DNA from 4 places in the Streptomyces sp. NBC_01723 genome. Region 2 is predicted to be linked to each of the others. Evidence: riboswitches for the same ligand, from Rfam matches in the RefSeq annotation. Region 2 holds a riboswitch; each other region holds the start of a gene.
What was found. A riboswitch is a leader RNA that binds a small molecule or an ion and turns the genes downstream of it on or off. The one in region 2 is predicted to bind cyclic di-AMP.

Region 1 (4,893 bases), 1.6 Mb from region 2:
ACGGCCTCTGCGTCACGGCGATGATGACCAGCACCGCCACCGCCGTCGACCAGGGCGACACCGGCATCGCGACCAGTCTGATCCTGGTGAGCCGCGTGGTCGGCTCCGCCGTCGGCGGGCAGCTGGGCGGCGCTCTCCTCACCGCCGGAACCCCCTCCGGGACGAAGGTCGCGGCCGAATCGGCCTACGTCACCGGGTTCGTCATCGCCGGCGTCGTCGTGTCGCTGGCCCTGTTCGTCACCCGCACCATGAGCAAAGGAGTCAAGGCATGACCCGCACCGCACCGGGGCCCAAGGTCCTGATCTGTGGGGCCAGCATCGCCGGTCCCGCCCTGGCCTTCTGGCTCAACCGCCAGGGGTTCGAGGTCACCGTGGTGGAGAAGGCCGGCACGCTCCGCAGCGGCGGCTACCCCATCGACGTACGCGGCACCGCACTCGACGTCGTGGAGAGGATGGGGATCCTGCCGCGATTGCGGGACGCGCACATCGACCTGCGCCGGCTCACCTTCCGGGACGGGGACGGCGGCGAGGTGGCCTCGCTCCACCCGCACGCCGTCACCGGCGGTGTCGCGGGACGGGACCTGGAGATACGCCGCGGGGATCTGACGGACGCGCTGTACATGGCGGTCCGGGACGACGTGGAGTTCCTCTTCGACGACTCCGTCGACACCCTCGACCAGACCGGGCACGGGGTCGACGTCACCTTCCGCGGTGGCGGCAGCCGCACCTTCGACCTGGTGTTCGGCGCGGACGGCATGCACTCACGTACCCGGGAGATGCTCTTCGGTCCCGAGGAGCGGTTCCACCGGTACCTCGGCTACTGCTTCGCCGTGTTCACCATGCGCAACACCTTCGGCCTCTCCCACGAGACGGTCATGTGGAACACGCCGGGCCGGGCCGCCGCCCTCTACGCCGTGGGGGACGACGACGAAGTGCACGCCTTCCTGAACTTCGCCCGGCCGGAGCCGCCCGTCGACGCCTTCGGCAGCCCGGACGCCCAACGGGACCTGCTCGCCGAGGTCTTCGCCGACGCAGGCTGGGAGGTCCCGGGCATCCTTGCCGCCCTCCACGACGCGGACGACGTGTTCTTCGACGCGGTGGGCCAGATCCGCATGCCCCGCTGGTCCCGCGGCCGGATCGCGCTGCTGGGCGACGCCGCCTACGCGCCCTCGTTCCTCACCGGGCAGGGCACCAGCCTCGCCCTCGTCGGCGCCTACATGCTGGCCGGTTCCCTGGCCGACCGGGACCACGCCGCGGGCTTCGCCGCCTACGAGAGCGGCACCCGTGACTTCGTGACCCTGAACCAGAACCTGGTCGGCCAGGGCGGCGCCACCCTCTTCCCGACCACCGCGCGGGCCCTGGACCAGCGCAACGACCGGCTGCGCGGCCTCAGCGCCATGCCCGCACCGGAGCCCCGCCCGGCCCATTCGGCCCTCACGCTGCCCGCCTTCGGCGACCGCTGACTCCGCTCGGTTCTCGCGGCGCCGTTGCCCGAGCGGAAGGCACCCGGTCACCCCGAATACCCCGCCGGGGTGACCGGGTGCCTTTTTGTCGCACCGTTCCGCTGCCCGTATTTCCGCCCGACGGCAGAAATACGGGCAGGCTAAAAAAGCCCCTCGAATTTCCTGCTCTTTGTATACGGGACCCGTGTTAATGTCGCAGGCTCGCCGTGTTTACGGGACGTTGCGAGTTCCTCACACGCTCCGTTCTGCCTCCGCCGGAGGCGAATCGCAGGCGGTGCCCCGGCGCCGACCGCTCGGCGTGCAGCGCCATGAGCGCCCGCGCGCGGTCGCCGTCGCCCCGGGCCACCGCGTCGAGGATCGCGCCGTGCTCGGCCCAGTACTCCACCGGCCCGGCCGGCGCCTCCACGTCGTACATCCAGGCGATCTTGTGGCGCAGCTGGGTCAGCAGCGCCGTCAGGGAGGGGCTGCCGGCGGCCTGCGCGAGCGTCTCGTGGAACCAGCCGCCCAGGGAGCGCAGATCCTCGCCGCTGCCCTGCCTGGCGCGTTCCTGCCCCAGGCGGACCAGGCCGCGCAACACCTTGAGGTGGGCGTCGGTCCGGCGGCGGGCGGCCCGGGCGGCGCCGAGGGGCTCCAGGAGCGTACGGGTCTCCAGCAGATCGGCGGCCTCCTGCTCTGTCGGTTCCGCGACGCAAGCGCCCGCGTGCCGCCGGGTCACCACGAAGCCCTCGGCCTCCAGCGTGCGCAGGGCCTCGCGGACGGGGACGCGGGAGACGCCGTAGCGGCGGGCGAGGAGTTCCTCGGTGAGCCGGACCCCGCGCACGTGGACGCCGGCGACGATGTCGTCCCGGATCGCCGTGCACACCGAATGCGCCGGAATACGCATGACCGACCTCCGCCTTAATCCCCGTGAAACGTCGATGATTGACGTTTCCAGCGACTCTAGGCCAATCAAGAGGATATTCCGACGGCGGAGCGGATTTCATGGATGTTTTTTGGCCTACTACGGGCGGCCGCGCGCCGAGGAAAGCCGAAAGCCCCGGCTCGGACGGCCGGGGCTTTCGGGTGGTGTCGCGGGGTCCGCCGTCAGACGTTCACGCCGTGCGAGCGGAGGTAGGCGACGGGGTCCATGTCCGAGCCGTACTCGGGGCTCGTACGGGCCTCGAAGTGCAGGTGGGGCCCGGTGACGTTGCCGGTGGCGCCGGAGAGGCCGATCTGCTGGCCGGGGTCGACCGACTGGCCGACGGAGACGCCGATGGACGACAGGTGCCCGTACTGCGTGTAGGTGCCGTCGTGCATCTTGATCACGACCTGGTTGCCGTACGCCCCGCCCCAGCCGGCCTCGACGACGGTGCCGACGCCGACCGCGTGCACGGTCGTACCGCTGGAGGCGTGGAAGTCGATGCCGGTGTGGCTGCCGGAGGACCACAGGGAGCTGCCCGCCTGGTACGCGGTGGAGACGTAGGACGCGGTGATCGGCGGGACGAAGGTGTTGAGGCGCTTGCGCTCCGCCTCCCGCGCGGCGCGCTCCTTGGCCTCGCGTGCCTCCTTGGCCGCCTCGGCGGCCCGCTCGCGCGCGGCCTCCTGGGCCGCCTCACGGGCGGCGGCGTCCGCGGCGGCCTGCCGCTGTGCGAGGGCCTGGGCGTCGATCTCCTCGGCCAGGGAGTCGCCGATGGTGATGACCGGGGTGATTCCGCTCCGCTCCACCTCGGGCTCGGCGGCGAGCGCCGGAGCCGCGAGGGTGCCGACGACGCCGGTGGTGGCGAGGGCCGCGACACCCGCCGCGCGGGCGGTACTGCGATGCATCCTGCTGGGACGCCGGTGCTTCCCGGTGGCGCGCGTGAACGCCATGTAGAGGCTGGTCCTTTCCTTCCCTCTCGCCTACCGGGTTAGCTGACGGGTTCGGAGGTGGAAGGTCTCCTACGGACCCCCTCGCTGCGCGCGGGCGTCCGATTCACCCCAGGGACTACGGTGGGTCCCCGGCTCCCCTGGCTCGCGCCGTACGGGGACTCGGCGATGACTGTCCGGTGCCGCGGGTGCGGCGCACTGCCTGACGAACAGCCCGGACGACGCTAAACGCGGCTGTCTTCAATCCTCAAACGCAACAGCGTTTTTGTAGCGCATGCCACAGGGCAGACGGGCAGCCTCTCCCTCAATTCGGACAAACGGCGGCCCCGGTGACACTCCGGTCACCGGGGCCGCCCTCCGCGCGTACCGCTACTCGGCCGCCACCACCGTGACTTCACCGATACCGAGGGCCTCGACGGGCTCCTTGATCTGCGCGGCGTCACCGACGAGGACGGTCACCAGCCGGTCGACCGGGAAGGCGTTCACGACCGCCGCCGTGGCCTCCACGGTGCCCGTGGCGGCCAGTTGACGGTAGAGCGTCGCCTGGTAGTCGTCGGGCAGGTGCTGCTCGACCTGGTCGGCCAGGGTGCTCGCCACGGCCGCGGCCGTCTCGTACTTCAGCGGCGCCACACCCACCAGGTTCTGCACGGCCACGTCGCGCTCGGGGTCGGTGAGCCCTTCCGCGGCGAGCTTGCGCAGCACCGTCCACAGGTCCTCCAGGGCGGGACCGGTGTTCGGGGTGTCGACGGAGCCGCTGATGGCGAGCATGGCGGCGCCGGTGCCGTCCGGCGCGGACCGCAGCACCTGCCCGAACGCCCGGACGCCGTAGGTGTAGCCCTTCTCCTCGCGCAGGACGCGGTCCAGGCGGGAGGTGAGGGTGCCGCCGAGGCAGTAGGTGCCGAGCACCTGTGCGGGCCACACGCGGTCGTGCCGGTCGGACCCGGTGCGGCCGATCAGCAACTGCGTCTGAACGGCGCCGGGCCGGTCCACGATGACGACGCGGCCCCGGTCGTCGGCGGTCACCGGCGGCACGGGACGGGGTTCGGCGGCGGAGCCGGTCCACGCGCCCAGGGTCTCGCCCAGCAGCGCGTCCAGGTCCAGGCCGGTGAGGTCGCCGACGACCACGGCGGTGGCCGTGGCGGGGCGGACGTGCTTCTCGTAGAAGGCGCGTACGGAGCCGGAGTCGATGGCCTCGACCGTCTCCTCGGTGCCCTGGCGCGGGCGCGACATGCGGCTCCCGGCCGGGAACAGCTCCTTGGAGAGCTCCTTGGCCGCGCGGCGGGCCGGGTTGGCCAGCTCGTGCGGGATCTCGTCGAGGCGGTTGCGGACCAGCCGTTCGACCTCGCTGTCCGCGAAGGCGGGTGCCCTCAGGGCGTCGGCGACGAGGCCGAGCGCCTTGGCGAGGCGCGAGGCGGGCACCTCCAGGCTGAGCCGGACGCCGGGGTGGTCGGCGTGCGCGTCGAGGGTGGCACCGCAGCGCTCCAGCTCGGCGGCGAACTCCTCGGCGGAGTGCTTGTCGGTGCCCTCGGAGAAGGCGCGCGCCATGATCGTGGCGACACCGTCGAGGCCGGCCGGCTCGGCGTCCA
Region 2 (4,893 bases):
CAAACTGATCCCGCCCCTGATCATCGACACCGCGGACGTGGACCGGTTCGTCGACGCCTTCACCGAGGTGATGGACGACGCGCACAACGGCGGCGGTCTGATGTGGGACTTCGGCAAGACGCTGGTCAAGCAGGCGGTGGCGCACCGCTGAGTCCGTCGGTGGCCGCCCGGCGGCCCATTCGCCTCGGAGTTTTTGCCTGAGAGGCAACAAATTTGCCCGGTGGGCAAAGTTCGGGCTGAATGGAGCCATGAGCCTGAGCTCCTCCGAGACCGGACCGGCCGACGGGGCGGTCGCCGCCGTCGCGCCCCAGCTGCGTGAGCTGCGGCGGCGGGCCGCCCTGACCCTGGAGGCGGCGGCCCGCGCGGCCGGACTGTCGCCCGCCCACCTCTCCCGCCTGGAGACCGGGCAGCGCCAGCCCTCGCTGCCGATGCTGCTCGCCCTCGCCCGCGTCTACGGTACGACCGTCGCCGGACTGCTGGGGGAGGCGCCCGCGGACCCGGACGCGGTGATCCGCGCCGCCGAGATGGAGCCCACCGCCGCGGGCGGCTGGACGTACCGGCGGGCGGGAGCGCCGGGCCGGGGCATGCAGGCCCTGCGCGTCGAGGTGCCGTACGGCTCCCAGGGCGACATCGTGCGGGTGCACCCCGGCGAGGAGTGGCTGCACGTGCTCAGGGGCCGCCTGCGGCTGCGCCTCGGGGACACCGAGCACCGGCTCGGCGTGGGGGACGGCGCCCACTTCGACTCGCTGACCCCGCACCGGATCGCCGCACAGGACCCAGAAGGGGTCGAGCTGCTCTTCGTCCACACCCTGCTGCAGAGCCCGACGGCCACGCTGTGCCTCGGCCCGACGACCCCCGGGGAGATGTCGTGACGTCCATGGAGGAGAAGTTCCCGCGTGCCCTGTGGGTGCGGCTGCTCATCTACATCGCCCTGGGACACGTCTTCGGCGGCTTCCTCTACCTGCTCTTCGAGGTGGGCGCCGGCCGCTAGCGGTCGTGCGGACCGGTGCCGTACCGGATCAGTCCAGCATCCGCTCGCGCAGCCGCTCCCGGGTCGCCGGGGTGAGGTGCAGGCCCTGCTCCAGGTAGGCGTCGACGCCGCCCCAGGTCTCCTCGACGGTGTCGAAGGCGGCCGCCAGGTACTCGGCGCGGGCGTCGAACAGGGGGCTGAGCAGCTCCATGACCTCGGGGGAGTAGGCCGAGGCGGCGGAGCTGCCGCGGCGCACCTTGTAGCGGCGGTGCGTCGCGTTCGACTTGAGGTAGTCGTCGAGGACGGCATCGCGCTCGACGCCGAGCGCGAGCAGCGTGACCGCGATCGACAGGCCCGCGCGGTCCTTGCCGGCCGCGCAGTGCATCAGGGCGGGGACGCTGTCCTCGGCGAGCGCGTGCAGAACCCGGGAGTGCTCCGCCGTGCGCTCCGTGATGATCGTGCGGTAGGACGCGATCATCCGTTGGGCACCCTTGCCGTCGGCCAGGATCTCGTGCAGCTGGTGGAGGTCGCCGTCGCGGACCATCTTCCAGAACTCGGCGCCGTCGGCCGGGTCGCTCAGCGGCAGGTTCACATTGCGCACGCCCGGCAGCTCGACGTCGGGGCCTTCCAGCTTCTGGTCGGCCGCGTTGCGGAAGTCGAAGATGGTGTGCAGGCCGAGGGTGGCCAGGAAGGCGGCGTCCTCCCCGGTGGCGTGCGCCAGGTGGCCGCTGCGGAACAGCACGCCCTGCCGCACCCGTCGCCCGTCCACGGCCGGCAGTCCGCCGACGTCCCGGAAATTGCGCACACCGGTCAGCTCGGGTTCGGTCGACGGGACCTGCTGCGTCACGGGGACTCCTCCCACTCCGCCCCGCCGACGCTGCTCGGCGGCGGGCTCGCCTCGACGATACGGCATCCCCTGTCTGCGCCGATGAGTTGTCCACAGGGCATTAAGGGATGCCTCGGGCTTTCTGTCCGAATTGACGCCTTAATTCCAACTGACGCCGAAATGCGAAAGGGTGGAGAAGTGGCGCGTGAGCAGCGTCATATCCGTAACCGTGCGTCGTCCGTCATGTTCACGTAATCAAGCCGGTTTTCAAGGACGTTCACTCGAAACGCCATTCCCCGAATCGACGGAGTGTGACCGGATATACCAGTAAAGGATCAATCGGAACACCTTCCGGTGGAACTCTTCGCTTGTCCGGGTGCGTCTTGGTCCCTTACGTTCACCACCGATCCGGACGGACGCCTAATCCTGCCGCCGACCGGAGCCCACTCTCATCCACCACCCGTACCCGGCAGGAGCGGGGGACCCACAGGTACGAATGCCTGTTCCGGTTCCCGGAACGGCTTGGGGTGAAGCCGCGTTTCGGCGCGGCCGGGCATCTCCAGCCCGAACCCGACAGCTCACCTCGCAGGCGCCGGAGAGGAATTCGCCATGCCCGCGAAGGGTAAGCACCGCCGTACCAGGGCCATGCGCCTGACCCGCACCATCGCCGTCGCCGGAACCGGTGGCGCCGTGCTCGCGCTCCCCCTGATAGGGGCCGCCGGCGCCAACGCCGCCCCCGCGCACTCCGTTTCCGAGCAGTCCGTGCAGTCCGTCGCGACGACGGCGCAGAAGGCCGCCGCGAGTGGCACCGAGAAGAACTCGGACGCGCGGACCTACACCGTCAAGAGCGGCGACTACCTCTCGCGGATCGCCGATGAGCAGAACGTCGACGGCGGCTGGAAGAAGCTGTACGAGGACAACCGCGAGGCCATCGGTTCGGACCCGTCGCTGATCCACCCCGGCCTGAAGCTCTCGGTCGGCGCCAAGGCCGCCCAGTCGGAGAAGCCGGCCGCCGAGAAGCCCGCCGCCGAGAAGCCGGCGGAGGCGGAGAAGCCCGCCGCCAAGCCGGCCGAGAAGTCCACGGACGCCGAGAAGGCCTCCACCTCGGACGCCGGCACCAGCAGCGGCTACACCTCCCCCGTCGCGGGCGGCACCGTCGGTACCCCGTACCACCAGTCCGGCAGCATGTGGTCCAGCGGCTACCACACCGGCACCGACTTCGTCGTCCCGACCGGCACCCCGCTCAAGGCCGTCGGTGCGGGCACCGTCGTCTCCGCCGGCCCCGGCGGTGCGTACGGCAACCAGGTCGTCATCCAGCTCGCCGACGGCCACTACGCCCAGTACGCCCACCTCTCCTCCCTCTCCGTCTCCGCCGGCCAGTCGGTGACGGCGGGCCAGCAGGTCGGCCTCTCGGGTGCCACCGGCAACGTGACCGGTCCGCACCTGCACTTCGAGATCCGCACCACGCCGGACTACGGGTCGGACATCGACCCGGTCGCGTTCCTGCGTTCGCACGGCGTCTCTCTCTGACGCACGGCCAGGGCGCGGCCCCCACGCCACCGAAGGCCGGACCCCGATCCCCGGGTCCGGCCTTCGGTGTATTCCGCAATTGACCAAGCCTTTAGGCGTGGCCTTTCTCACCGACCGTCAACCCCTGCCTACGGTCGCGTAGGTCACATTCCAAGGTGAATCATGACCCGATGTGGCAGACGATTCGAAGAATGACAGCAGAGCAGTGATCGGGTCGTACGTGGCGCTGGGGGACAGCTTCACCGAGGGCGTCGGCGACCGCGGCCCCGACGGGGCGTTCGTCGGCTGGGCCGACCGATTCGCCGTACTGCTCGCGGACCGGCGCCCCGAGGGCGACTTCACCTACGCGAACCTCGCCGTGCGCGGCAGGCTGCTCGACCAGATCGCGGCCGAACAGGTCCCCCGAGTCGCCGAACTCGCGCCGGACCTCGTCTCGTTCGCGGCTGGCGGCAACGACATCCTCCGGCCCGGCACCGACCCCGACGAGGTGGCCGAGCGGTTCGAGCGGGCGGTGGCCGCGCTGGCCGAAGCGGCCGGCACCGTCCTCGTGACGACCGGGTTCGACACCCGCGGCGTGCCCGTGCTCAGGCATCTGCGCGGCAAGATCGCCACGTACAACGGACACGTCCGCGCCATCGCCGACCGGTACGGCTGCCCGGTGCTCGACCTCTGGTCGCTCCGCAGCGTCCAGGACCGCAGGGCGTGGGACGCCGACCGCCTGCACCTGTCCCCGGAGGGGCACACGCGGGTGGCGCTGCGCGCCGGACAGGCCCTCGGCCTGCCCGTGCCCGCCGACCCGGACCAGCCCTGGCCGCCGCTGCCCTACCGCGGTGCGCTGGACGTCCGCCGGGACGACGTGCACTGGGCACGCGAGTACCTGGTGCCGTGGATCGGACGCCGGCTGCGCGGCCAGTCCTCGGGCGACCACGTGACCGCCAAGGGGGCGCTGTCGCCGGACGACATCAAGACGCGGATCGCCTCGGTGGCGTGAGGGCGCCGTGCGGGCGGGCCGGTTGCGGAGGCCGGCTGCGGACGGGGTACGGCGAGGCCGGCGGCGGGTCAGCGGCGGGGGGCGCCCAACGCCTCCCGAGGCAGACCCAGTTCCCGGGCGAGCGCCTCGTCCGTCCACTCCCGCGCCCGGGCCCGCGACACCGTGCCCGTGTACGACGTCAGTTGCACGGCCAGCCCGTCGAGGAGCGCTGTCAGCCGCAGGGCCGCGCCCTCGGGGTCCGGGCAGGGGAACTCCCCGGCGGCCACCCCCTCGGCGATGACCTCGGCGATCGCGGCCTTCCACCGGCGGTCCAGATCCCGCGTGACGTCCCGCAGCGCGGGCTCGCGCAGCGCCGCCGCCCAGCCCTCGATCCACAGCCGCCAGCCCTTGGCCTGCCCCGTCGGGGCGTACCACCGCACGGCGGCCCGCAAGCGGCGCAGCGCCGACGTCCGGCGGCCGAGCAGTCCGTGCAGATGAGCCAGATCGTCCTCGGCGGCACGGGCGAAGGCGGCGGCGACCAGCTTCTCCTTCGTGGAGAAGTGGTAGAGCACCAACGCGTTGCTCACCCCGAGCGCG
Region 3 (4,893 bases), 3.8 Mb from region 2:
CGTCCCGCTCGGCGACTCGCTCCACTGGCGGGCGGTGCTCGAGTACCTGTACGACCGGCGCGGGGTGCGGCGGCTCATGGTGGAGGGGGGCGGGACCGTCCACACCCAGCTGCTCCAGCAGGAACTCGCCGACGAGCTGCAGCTCGTACTCGCGCCCCTGCTCGTCGGTGACCCGGCCGCGCCCCGGCTCTTCGGGCCCGGCGCCTACCAGGGCGGGCGGCTGCGGCTGGTGGAGTCGCGGCGGATCGAGGACGTCGTGCTGATGCGGTACCTGCCGACCGCACCCGGCACCGGCGACCGCGTGAGCGCCGCCGACCGGCACTGGCTGGCGCTCGCCTGCGAGCTGGCGGAGCTGTGCCCGCCGTCCCGGACGGCGTTCAGCGTGGGGGCGGTCGTGGTCGCCGCCGACGGGAGCGAGCTGGCGCGGGGGTACTCGCGGGAGGGCGGCGACGCCGTCGTGCACGCCGAGGAGGCCGCGCTCGCCAAGGTCGACCGCTCCGATCCGCGGCTCGCGGGTGCCACCGTGTACAGCAGCCTGGAGCCCTGTGCGCGCCGCGCCTCCAGGCCCGCGCCCTGCGCCCGGCTGATCCTCGACGCCGGGGTGCGTCGCGTGGTCACGGCCTGGCGGGAGCCGGACACCTTCGTGCCGGGGGCGGACGGCGGCGGGGTGCTCGCCGCCGGGGGCGCCGTCGTCGTCGTACTGCCGGAGTACGAAGGGCGGGCGAAGGCGCCCAACCGCCACCTGGCGGGATAGAGGGATACCGATGTGCATTCGGCCCCCGGGATGACGTACAGTGGTGAACACAACGACGCGGGGTGGAGCAGCTCGGTAGCTCGCTGGGCTCATAACCCAGAGGTCGCAGGTTCAAATCCTGTCCCCGCTACTGAAGGCCGAGGGCCGGAATCCGAAAGGGTTCCGGCCCTCGGTGCGTTCACCCGCTCGGCCCTCACCACTCGCCGCCCACCCCCGTCGCGGGAAACCTGGAGTACGGCACGGCAAGCGGCGCGGACAGGGGGCGGCGGGAGACCAGTGGTGCGGGCAGGCGATGTGGAGGACGAGGGAGCGTACGCCAGAGCCGGCGGCCGGCTCCCCGGCGATCCCGTGCCCGACCCGGGCCTCGGGGGCGAGATGGCGCCCGTGCCGCCCGCCGGGCAGCCGAGGCCGTGGCGCACGTCCTACGGCCGCACCCTCGCGCGCTCGCTCCCCGTACTGCTGATCGTCGTCGCCGTCCTGTACGACATCTTCACCCCGCGCTACTTCACCGCCGGTCCCCTCTACACCGCCGCGCCGCTGGTCGCCGCCCCGATCTACTCCCGGCGGGGCACCGCGCTCACCGGGATCGCCGTGGTCGCCTCGGTCATCGGGCTGCAGCTCGGCAAGGGCGTCATCCACTACGTCGACTCCCTCACCGAGCTGATCACCATCGCGACGGTCGCCGCGCTCGCCGTCTTCGTCAACGCCTTCGTCCGCCGCACCGACGAGCGCCTCGCCATCGCCCGGGAGATCGCCGAGGCCGCCCAGCGCGCCGTACTGCCCGAGCCGGCCGAGCGGATCGCCGGCTTCGAGATCGCCGCCTGCTACGAGGCCGCGCAGGCCGGCGCCTTCATCGGCGGTGACCTGTACGCGGTGCAGGACAGTGCGCGCGGCGTCCGGCTCATCGTGGGGGACGTGCGGGGCAAGGGCATGGGAGCGGTGGCCGCCGTCGCCGTGGTGATCGGCGCCTTCCGGGAGGCCGCCGAACAGGAGGCGACGCTGGAGGCGGTGGCACAGCGCCTGGAGCGGGCGCTGGCCCGCGAGGGCACCCGGCGCGAGGGACTGGACGCCTTCGAGGGCTTCACCACCGCCGTCCTCGCCGAACTCCCGCACGGCGCCGGGACCGTACGCATCGTCAACCGCGGGCATCCGCCGCCCCTGCTGCTCCACGGCGACGGCACCCTGGGGCCGCTGCCCGCCCGGGAGTCGGCGCTGCCGCTCGGCATGGGCGAGCTGGGTGTGTGGCCCGACCGCGCGGAGGAGACGGCCTTCCCCGGTGGGGCCACGCTGCTGCTGTACACCGACGGACTGTCGGAAGCCCGGGACGAGCGGGGGGAGTTCTACGATCCGTACGCGCGGCTGTCCGGTCGCGTCTTCCGTCATCCGGCGAAGCTGCTCGAAACCCTCGCCCGCGACGTGCGCCGCCACTCAGGGGGCGGGATGGCGGACGACATGGCGCTGCTCGCCGTACGGCGGCCACGGCGCGGCGACCATGATCATTGTCACGAGCCGTGACGGGGTGGCATCCCTCCGCATAACAACTGACGTACCGTCAGAAAGAAATGCCGTGAAGGGGAATACCGAGGCGCGGTCAACTCGCCCGGTTTTCACCGATCCTGAGGTGTACGTCCCGGCTGTCTTCGTTAACGATCAAGAGGAACAGCTTGGAATCCGGCCCCCGGGTCTATTAACGTTCGATAACGCAGCGCGGTCGTCCCAGCCGTCACAGAAGGCGGCTCCGTGCGCACGCGCCGAATCCCGCAAGGGAACCGGGGAACCACCACATTGGGGTGAATCGGGCGTTTGACGCCGTGGCAACACGGCTGCATGCGCGCGTAGGAGACCTTCCTGCTCCGAACCCGTCAGCTAACCCGGTAGGCGAAAGGAAGGAAAGGAGTACGCCCACGTGGCGTCCAACCGGCCTGCCCCCGAGGCCCCGTTCGTGCCCAGTCGGCACGACACCGACACCTTCGGCTACGAGAACTACCGCACCGAAGAGGGTCCTTGGGAGGAGTGGAATCCCACCGAGGACTCCATCCGCCCCGTACGCGGCCGGCACCGCGTCGCCAAGCAGCGTGGCGGGCTCGCCCGCAGCTCCACCGTCCTCGGCGTCGGTGTCATAGCCGCCGTCGGTGCGGGCGGCATGGCCAGCGCGCAGACCGGCAAGCCGCCGGTGTCGATCTCCATGCCGGACCTGCCCAACGTCGGCTCGCTCATCTCCGACGACGCACCGCAGCCGGAGGGCTCCAGCACCCCGCTCAGCGGCATCGGCGTGACCGCCGCCGCCGACACCGCGGAGGGCACCGACACCGCCGGCGCCGGTGAGTCCCTGCGGGCCCGGATCATGGCGCAGGCCGAGCAGCAGCAGGCCCAGGTCGAGACCAAGGCCGCCGCCGAGGCCGCCGCGGCCGCCGAGAAGAAGGCCGCGGAAGCCGCCGCCAAGGCGGAGAAGGAGGCCGAGGCCAAGGCCGCCGCCGCCAAGAAGAAGGCGGAGGAGGAGGCCGCGAAGAAGGCCGAGGCCGAGCGCCTGGCCAAGCTGGCCATGCAGTTCACGCTGCCGACCTCCTCGTACACGATCTCCTCGACCTTCGGTCAGGCCGGCGCCTACTGGTCCTCCGGCCACCACACCGGCCTCGACTTCGCCGCACCCACGGGCACGCTGCTCAAGGCCGTGCACAGCGGCACCATCACGTCGGCCGGCTGGGACGGGTCGTACGGCTACAAGACCGTGCTCACCCTGGATGACGGCACCGAGATCTGGTACGCCCACCAGTCCTCGATCAGCGTCAGCGTCGGTCAGGAGGTCACCACCGGTGACGTCATCGGCCGCGTCGGCGCCACCGGCAACGTCACCGGCGCCCACCTCCACATGGAGGTCCACGCCGACGGCGGCTCCGGCATCGACCCGATGGCCTGGCTGCAGAGTAAGGGCCTCACACCCTGAGCCACCGGCCCATCCGCTTCCCCGCTGGTCCCCGGCGGTCCTGACGGCAACCCCCCGACGTCAGGGCTGCCGGTTTGCGGGGTTTTTGCGTCCGTGCCGGAATGACCTGATCCGGTGCGTTCGTTGACGCCCTACATGACTTCTCTGCGCAAGCTCGGCTCCTCCGACCTGGAGGTCTTCCCCCTCGCCCTCGGCGGCAACGTCTTCGGCTGGACCGCCGACCAGGACCGCTCCTTCGCCGTCCTGGACGCCTACACGGCGGCCGGCGGCAACTTCGTGGACACCGCCGACTCGTACTCCGCCTGGGTCGACGGCAACAGCGGCGGCGAGTCCGAGACCGTCCTCGGCCGGTGGTTCGCGGCCCGCGGCAACCGTGACGACGTCGTCCTCGCCACCAAGGTCAGCCAGCACCCCGAGTACCCGGGCCTGTCCGCCGCGAACATCAAGGCGGCGGCCGACGCCTCGCTGCGCCGCCTGGGCACCGATCACATCGACCTCTACTACACGCACTTCGACAAGCCCGAGGTGCCGGTCGAGGAGATCATCGGCGCGCTGGACGAGCTGGTGAAGGCGGGCAAGGTGCGGCACATCGCCGCCTCCAACATCTCCGCCGAGCGGCTCGCGGCCTCCCTGGAGTTCTCCGACCGCGAGGGGCTCGCCCGGTACGTCGCCCTCCAGCCGCACTACAACCTGGTCTCGCGCGACACCTACGAGGGCGGGCTGCGCGACCTCGCCGAGCGGTCGGGCCTGGCCGCCGTGCCGTACTACGCCCTCGCGGCCGGCTTCCTCACCGGCAAGTACCGGCCCGGCGCGAGCGTCGACAGCCCGCGTGCGGGCGGTGCGGGCAAGCACCTGGAGACCGAGCGCGGCCGGCGGGTGCTCGCCGCCCTGGACGAGATCGCCGAGGCCCACGACGCCCCCGTCGCCACGGTCGCCCTCGCCTGGCTGGCCGCGCAACCGACGGTGGCCGCGCCGATCGCGTCCGCGCGCACGGTGGAGCAGCTGCCCGCGCTGCTGGGCGTCGCGGAGCTGAGCCTGACGGACGACGAGGTCGCGCGGCTGACGCGGGCCTCGGCCTGAGTGTGACGCCGCCGGTGCCCGCCTACGGGCGGTAGGGGCCCGGCGGTGCGTACGGGTGGGCGTACGGGACGTACGGCGCCTGAGCGGGGTACGGCGTCTGGGCCGGGTACGGCGC
Region 4 (4,893 bases), 4.4 Mb from region 2:
CCGTCGTCTGTGAAAGGTCGTCGCATGCTCTCCGGGAACGGTCGTCACCGCCGCCCCCGCCAGGCTCCCGCACTGGTCGTCGCCGCCGGAGTGACCGGCTCCGCCATCGCCATCCCGCTGCTCGGCGCCACCGGCGCCCACGCGGCCGGGGCGAACTGGGACCAGGTCGCCGAGTGCGAGACCGGCGGCGCCTGGAGCCAGAACGTCGGCAACGGCTACTACGGCGGCCTCCAGCTCCCCCAGGAGGCGTGGGAGCGGTACGGCGGTCTGGAGTACGCGGCCAGCGCCGACCAGGCCAGTCGCTCCCAGCAGATAAGAATCGCCGAGAAGCTGTACGCGGACCAGGGCATCGCGGCCTGGCCGACCTGCGGGCTGCTCGCGGGTCTCGGCAACCCCCCGGGCGCCACCGCCCCGACGGGTGACGGCGCGTCGGAGGGTTCGCAGGCCCCGAAGACGTCGGACACCCCCGACCCCGCCGGATCGGCCGCCGGGTCCAAGACGCCCGAGCCGACGGGTTCGCCCAAGGCGTCGGACTCGCCCGAGTCGTCCGAATCATCCGAGTCGTCCGACGCGTCGTCGCCGTCGGGTTCGGAGAAGGAGACCGCGCCGACTCCCGGCGCGTCCGCTTCGTCCCCTTCGTCGTCTTCTCCGTCCTCCGGGTCGGATTCCTCTGACGACTCGTCCGGCGGCAAGGATCAATCCGCCAAGACGGGCACATCGCCTGAAAGTGACCGCCGCGCCACCGACGAACCGGAGGCCGCCGACCGCTCGTCCGGCTCGGGCAAGCACCGCGGCGACAGTGCGGACGAGGGCGGGCGCTGGAAGGGCCTCACCGACAGCACCTCGGGCCGGCACGCCTCGCGTGACGGAGGGTCGGGCGACGCCGACGACGGCTCGTACATCGTCCGCTCCGGGGACAATCTCTGGGCCATCGCCGACTCCTTTGGTGTCGACGGCGGATGGCGTGCGCTCTACTCCGACAACGAGCGGGTCGTCGGCCAGGACCCCGACCGCATCCTGCCCGGTCAGACGCTCACGGTCACGGGCGAATCGGGCGAAAAGTAGGGGGAGTTCACGTCACGGTTAGAGACTCTATGTCCGTTTTGGATCTCGTGAGAGATAGGTCTCAGAAGCCGTGATCGTCTTTGAAAATCCGCGGAGCGCGTGTCTACGGTCATGACCGCTCGCCACCGCGGGCCCCGACAGCCGCAACGCCGAATCCTGCCAGCGGCCGTACGGGAACAGTCGTCGCGTAAAGCGCCGAAGGCAGGAGCGGGGGACCCAAGGTAAGTGCCGCACCGGGCAGTTCTGCCGGAGCGGCTAGGGGTGGAGCCGAGTTCCGCGAGGAACCCGGCCGGGCAACTCAACCGGCCCGAACCCGACAGCTCACCTCGCAGGCGTCGGTGAGGGGATCAACCATGCTGTTTTCCGGCAAGGGCAAGCACCGTCGTCCGTCCAAGGCCACTCGCGTCATCGCCGTCGCCGGCGTGACCGGTGCCGCCGTCGCCGCCCCGCTGATGGCGGCCGGCAACGCCTCCGCCGCCACCACCTCCGAGTGGGACGCCGTCGCCCAGTGCGAGTCCGGTGGCAACTGGTCCATCAACACCGGCAACGGCTACTACGGCGGCCTCCAGTTCTCCGCGTCCACCTGGGCCGGCTACGGCGGTACCCAGTACGCCGCCACCGCCGACCAGGCCAGCAAGGCGCAGCAGATCGAGATCGCCGAGAAGGTGCTCGCGGGCCAGGGCAAGGGTGCCTGGCCGGTCTGCGGCACCGGCCTCTCGAACGCCGCGAACACCGGCGGCGGCTCCGGCGAGAGCCAGGACAGCGGCTCCACCGCCGACCGCTCCACCGAGCAGAAGGCGTCCCGCTCCGACGAGCGCCCGGCCGCCGAGCCGAAGGCCGAGAAGAAGGCCGAGGAGAAGACGGTCACCACCCCCACCGGCAAGAAGGTCGAGAAGGGTGACGGCGAGTACAAGGTCGTCAAGGGTGACACCCTCAGCTCCATCGCCGAGAAGCACGAGGTCAAGGGCGGCTGGGAGAAGCTGTTCAAGCTGAACGACGACATCGTCGACGAGGCCGACCTGATCTTCCCGGGTCAGCAGCTGCACCTGAAGTAAGCGGCTCCTGTCGCGATTCCCGCCCCGGTGCGTGTTCCCCGTGCGCACCGGGGCGGGATTTTTGCGCCCGTCGCCCAGCCCTCTTTGTTCCGTTCGGAAACAATTTACTCTCGGTTCTGTCCAGCGGGTGGGCGATCGGCTGGCCGATCGCCCGGAGCCGGTTAGGCTCGGTCCCGCAGAGCCGACGCGGTCCTGCGGACCCGCGCGTCACACCGAAGCGTCACATTGAAGAAGGAGATGCTCGTGCCGTCCATCGACGTCGTCGTAGCCCGGGAAATCCTGGACTCCCGAGGCAACCCCACGGTCGAGGTCGAGGTCGGCCTCGACGACGGCAGCACGGGTCGTGCCGCCGTTCCGTCCGGCGCCTCCACCGGTGCCTTCGAGGCCATCGAACTCCGTGACGGCGACCCGGGCCGTTACCTCGGCAAGGGCGTCGAGAAGGCCGTCCTCGCCGTCATCGAGCAGATCGGCCCGGAGCTGGTCGGGTACGACGCCACCGAGCAGCGCCTGATCGACCAGGCCATGTTCGACCTGGACGCCACCGACAACAAGGGCTCGCTCGGCGCCAACGCCATCCTCGGCGTCTCCCTCGCCGTCGCCCACGCCGCCTCCGAGGCCAGCGACCTGCCGCTCTTCCGCTACCTGGGCGGCCCCAACGCGCACCTGCTGCCGGTGCCGATGATGAACATCCTGAACGGCGGCTCGCACGCCGACTCCAACGTGGACATCCAGGAGTTCATGATCGCCCCGATCGGCGCGGAGTCCTTCTCCGAGGCCCTGCGCTGGGGCGCCGAGGTCTACCACACGCTCAAGAAGGTCCTGAAGAACAAGGGCCTGGCCACCGGCCTCGGCGACGAGGGCGGCTTCGCCCCGAACCTCGGCTCCAACCGCGAGGCCCTCGACCTCATCCTGGAGGCGATCAAGGAGGCCGGCTACACCCCCGGCGAGCAGATCGCCCTCGCGCTCGACGTCGCCGCGTCCGAGTTCTACAAGGACGGCTCCTACGCCTTCGAGGGCAAGAACCGCACCGCCGCCGAGATGACCGAGTACTACGCCGAGCTGGTCGAGGCGTACCCGCTGGTCTCCATCGAGGACCCGCTGTTCGAGGACGACTGGGACGGCTGGAACACCATCACCGCCAAGCTCGGCGACAAGGTGCAGCTCGTCGGCGACGACCTGTTCGTCACCAACCCGGAGCGCCTGGCCCGCGGCATCGAGGAGAACTCGGCCAACGCCCTGCTCGTCAAGGTCAACCAGATCGGTTCGCTGACCGAGACCCTGGACGCCGTGGAGCTGGCCCAGCGCAACGGCTTCAAGTGCATGATGTCCCACCGCTCCGGCGAGACCGAGGACGTCACCATCGCCGACCTGGCCGTCGCCACCAACTGCGGCCAGATCAAGACCGGCGCCCCGGCCCGCTCCGAGCGCGTCGCCAAGTACAACCAGCTGCTGCGCATCGAGGAGATCCTCGACGACGCCGCGGTGTACGCCGGCCGCAGCGCCTTCCCGCGCTTCAAGGGCTGAGCGCCGCCGCCGTCGTAGGCGGCGTCGTACGTACGTCCCCGTACTCGGTCCCGTACCGTGTGCGGGGACGTACGCACGTGTGGACGGGAAGCGGGGACAGACATGGCGGTGAAGGACCGGGACCGTTTCTCCACCGCGACCAGGATCCGGATCATCGGGGAACAGACCGCGGCCCGGGTCTACCGCTCGCAGACCAAGCGCCAGGCCCGTCGCTCCCGGCTGACCGGCCGGGCCGCGCTGCTCGCGATGGTGCTCTGCTCCCTCGTCGTGGCGCTCGCCTATCCGATACGGCAGTACGTCGCCCAGCGCGCCGAGATCGCCGATCTGCGGCGGGAGCAGCAGGAGACCCGGGACCGGGTCGAGGAGCTGCGCGACCTCAAGGCGCGCTGGCAGGACGACGCCTACGCCGAGCAGCAGGTCCGGCTGCGGCTGCACTACGTGATGCCGGGGGAGACGGGGTTCGTCGTCGTCGACCCGGACGCCGCCAGGAAGGCCCGCGCCGAGTCCGGCGGGGCCGACCGCCCCTGGTACCGGAACGTCTGGGACGGTGTCGACAAGGCCGACGCCGCCGCCCGCCGGCCGTGAACCGACCGCGCCGGCACTGACTCAACAGGAAGACCAGCAGAAGACAGTCATGCAGACTCCCCCGCCGACCACGCCGCGCACCGAGCCCACCGACGCGGACGTGCTGGCCTTCAAGCAGCAGCTCGGCCGTCCTCCGCGCGGCCTGCGCGCCATCGCGCACCGCTGCCCCTGCGGACAGCCGGACGTCGTGGAGACGGCACCGCGGCTGCCCGACGGCACCCCCTTCCCGACGCTGTACTACCTGACGTGCCCGAAGGCGGCCTCCGCCATCGGCACGCTGGAGGCGAACGGCGTGATGAAGGAGATGACCGAGCGCCTCGCCGCCGACCCGGAGCTGGCCGACGCCTACCGCGCGGCGCACGAGGACTACATCCGGCGCCGCGACGAGATCGAGGAGCTGACCGGTTTCCCGAGCGCGGGCGGCATGCCGGACCGGGTCAAGTGCCTGCACGTGCTGGTCGCCCACTCGCTGGCGGCCGGACCCGGCGTCAATCCGCTGGGCGACGAGGCGATCGCGCTGCTGCCCGAGTGGTGGCGCAAGGGGCCGTGCGTGACGCCCGCCGACCCCGCCGGCCCCGCCGACCAGGAGGACGCCCAGTGACCCGTGTCGCCGCCGTCGACTGCGGTACGAACTCGATCCGGCTGCTCGTCGCGGACGCCGACC

Region 1: it holds a riboswitch for cyclic di-AMP, as region 2 does, so the genes downstream of both, OIE75_RS27755 (M23 family metallopeptidase) here and OIE75_RS35650 (M23 family metallopeptidase) in region 2, are expected to answer to the same signal.
Region 3: it holds a riboswitch for cyclic di-AMP, as region 2 does, so the genes downstream of both, OIE75_RS17670 (M23 family metallopeptidase) here and OIE75_RS35650 (M23 family metallopeptidase) in region 2, are expected to answer to the same signal.
Region 4: it holds a riboswitch for cyclic di-AMP, as region 2 does, so the genes downstream of both, OIE75_RS15080 (transglycosylase family protein) here and OIE75_RS35650 (M23 family metallopeptidase) in region 2, are expected to answer to the same signal.

Annotation. Positions count from the first base shown of each region.
Region 1 covers NZ_CP109171.1:5,987,405-5,992,297, reverse strand. The annotation lists gene OIE75_RS27770 (MFS transporter) at 1-272, shown strand, start outside; gene OIE75_RS27765 (FAD-dependent monooxygenase) at 269-1,462, shown strand; gene OIE75_RS27760 (GntR family transcriptional regulator) at 1,650-2,345, opposite strand; gene OIE75_RS27755 (M23 family metallopeptidase) at 2,546-3,310, opposite strand; cyclic di-AMP (ydaO/yuaA leader) riboswitch at 3,323-3,485, opposite strand; gene OIE75_RS27750 (M16 family metallopeptidase) at 3,677-4,893, opposite strand, start outside.
Region 2 covers NZ_CP109171.1:7,613,324-7,618,216, forward strand. The annotation lists gene OIE75_RS35630 (aspartate aminotransferase family protein) at 1-151, shown strand, start outside; gene OIE75_RS35635 (helix-turn-helix domain-containing protein) at 255-872, shown strand; gene OIE75_RS35640 (DUF6126 family protein) at 869-991, shown strand; gene OIE75_RS35645 (tyrosine-protein phosphatase) at 1,020-1,817, opposite strand; cyclic di-AMP (ydaO/yuaA leader) riboswitch at 2,244-2,403, shown strand; gene OIE75_RS35650 (M23 family metallopeptidase) at 2,406-3,326, shown strand; gene OIE75_RS35655 (SGNH/GDSL hydrolase family protein) at 3,532-4,317, shown strand; gene OIE75_RS35660 (TetR/AcrR family transcriptional regulator) at 4,386-4,893, opposite strand, start outside.
Region 3 covers NZ_CP109171.1:3,852,350-3,857,242, reverse strand. The annotation lists gene OIE75_RS17685 (dihydrofolate reductase family protein) at 1-754, shown strand, start outside; tRNA gene OIE75_RS17680 (tRNA-Met) at 811-884, shown strand; gene OIE75_RS17675 (PP2C family protein-serine/threonine phosphatase) at 1,034-2,269, shown strand; cyclic di-AMP (ydaO/yuaA leader) riboswitch at 2,494-2,650, shown strand; gene OIE75_RS17670 (M23 family metallopeptidase) at 2,661-3,698, shown strand; gene OIE75_RS17665 (aldo/keto reductase) at 3,834-4,778, shown strand; gene OIE75_RS17660 (PrsW family intramembrane metalloprotease) at 4,801-4,893, opposite strand, start outside.
Region 4 covers NZ_CP109171.1:3,260,658-3,265,550, reverse strand. The annotation lists gene OIE75_RS15085 (LysM peptidoglycan-binding domain-containing protein) at 25-1,065, shown strand; cyclic di-AMP (ydaO/yuaA leader) riboswitch at 1,249-1,415, shown strand; gene OIE75_RS15080 (transglycosylase family protein) at 1,419-2,120, shown strand; gene eno (phosphopyruvate hydratase) at 2,364-3,644, shown strand; gene OIE75_RS15070 (FtsB family cell division protein) at 3,747-4,229, shown strand; gene OIE75_RS15065 (DUF501 domain-containing protein) at 4,279-4,830, shown strand; gene OIE75_RS15060 (Ppx/GppA phosphatase family protein) at 4,827-4,893, shown strand, end outside.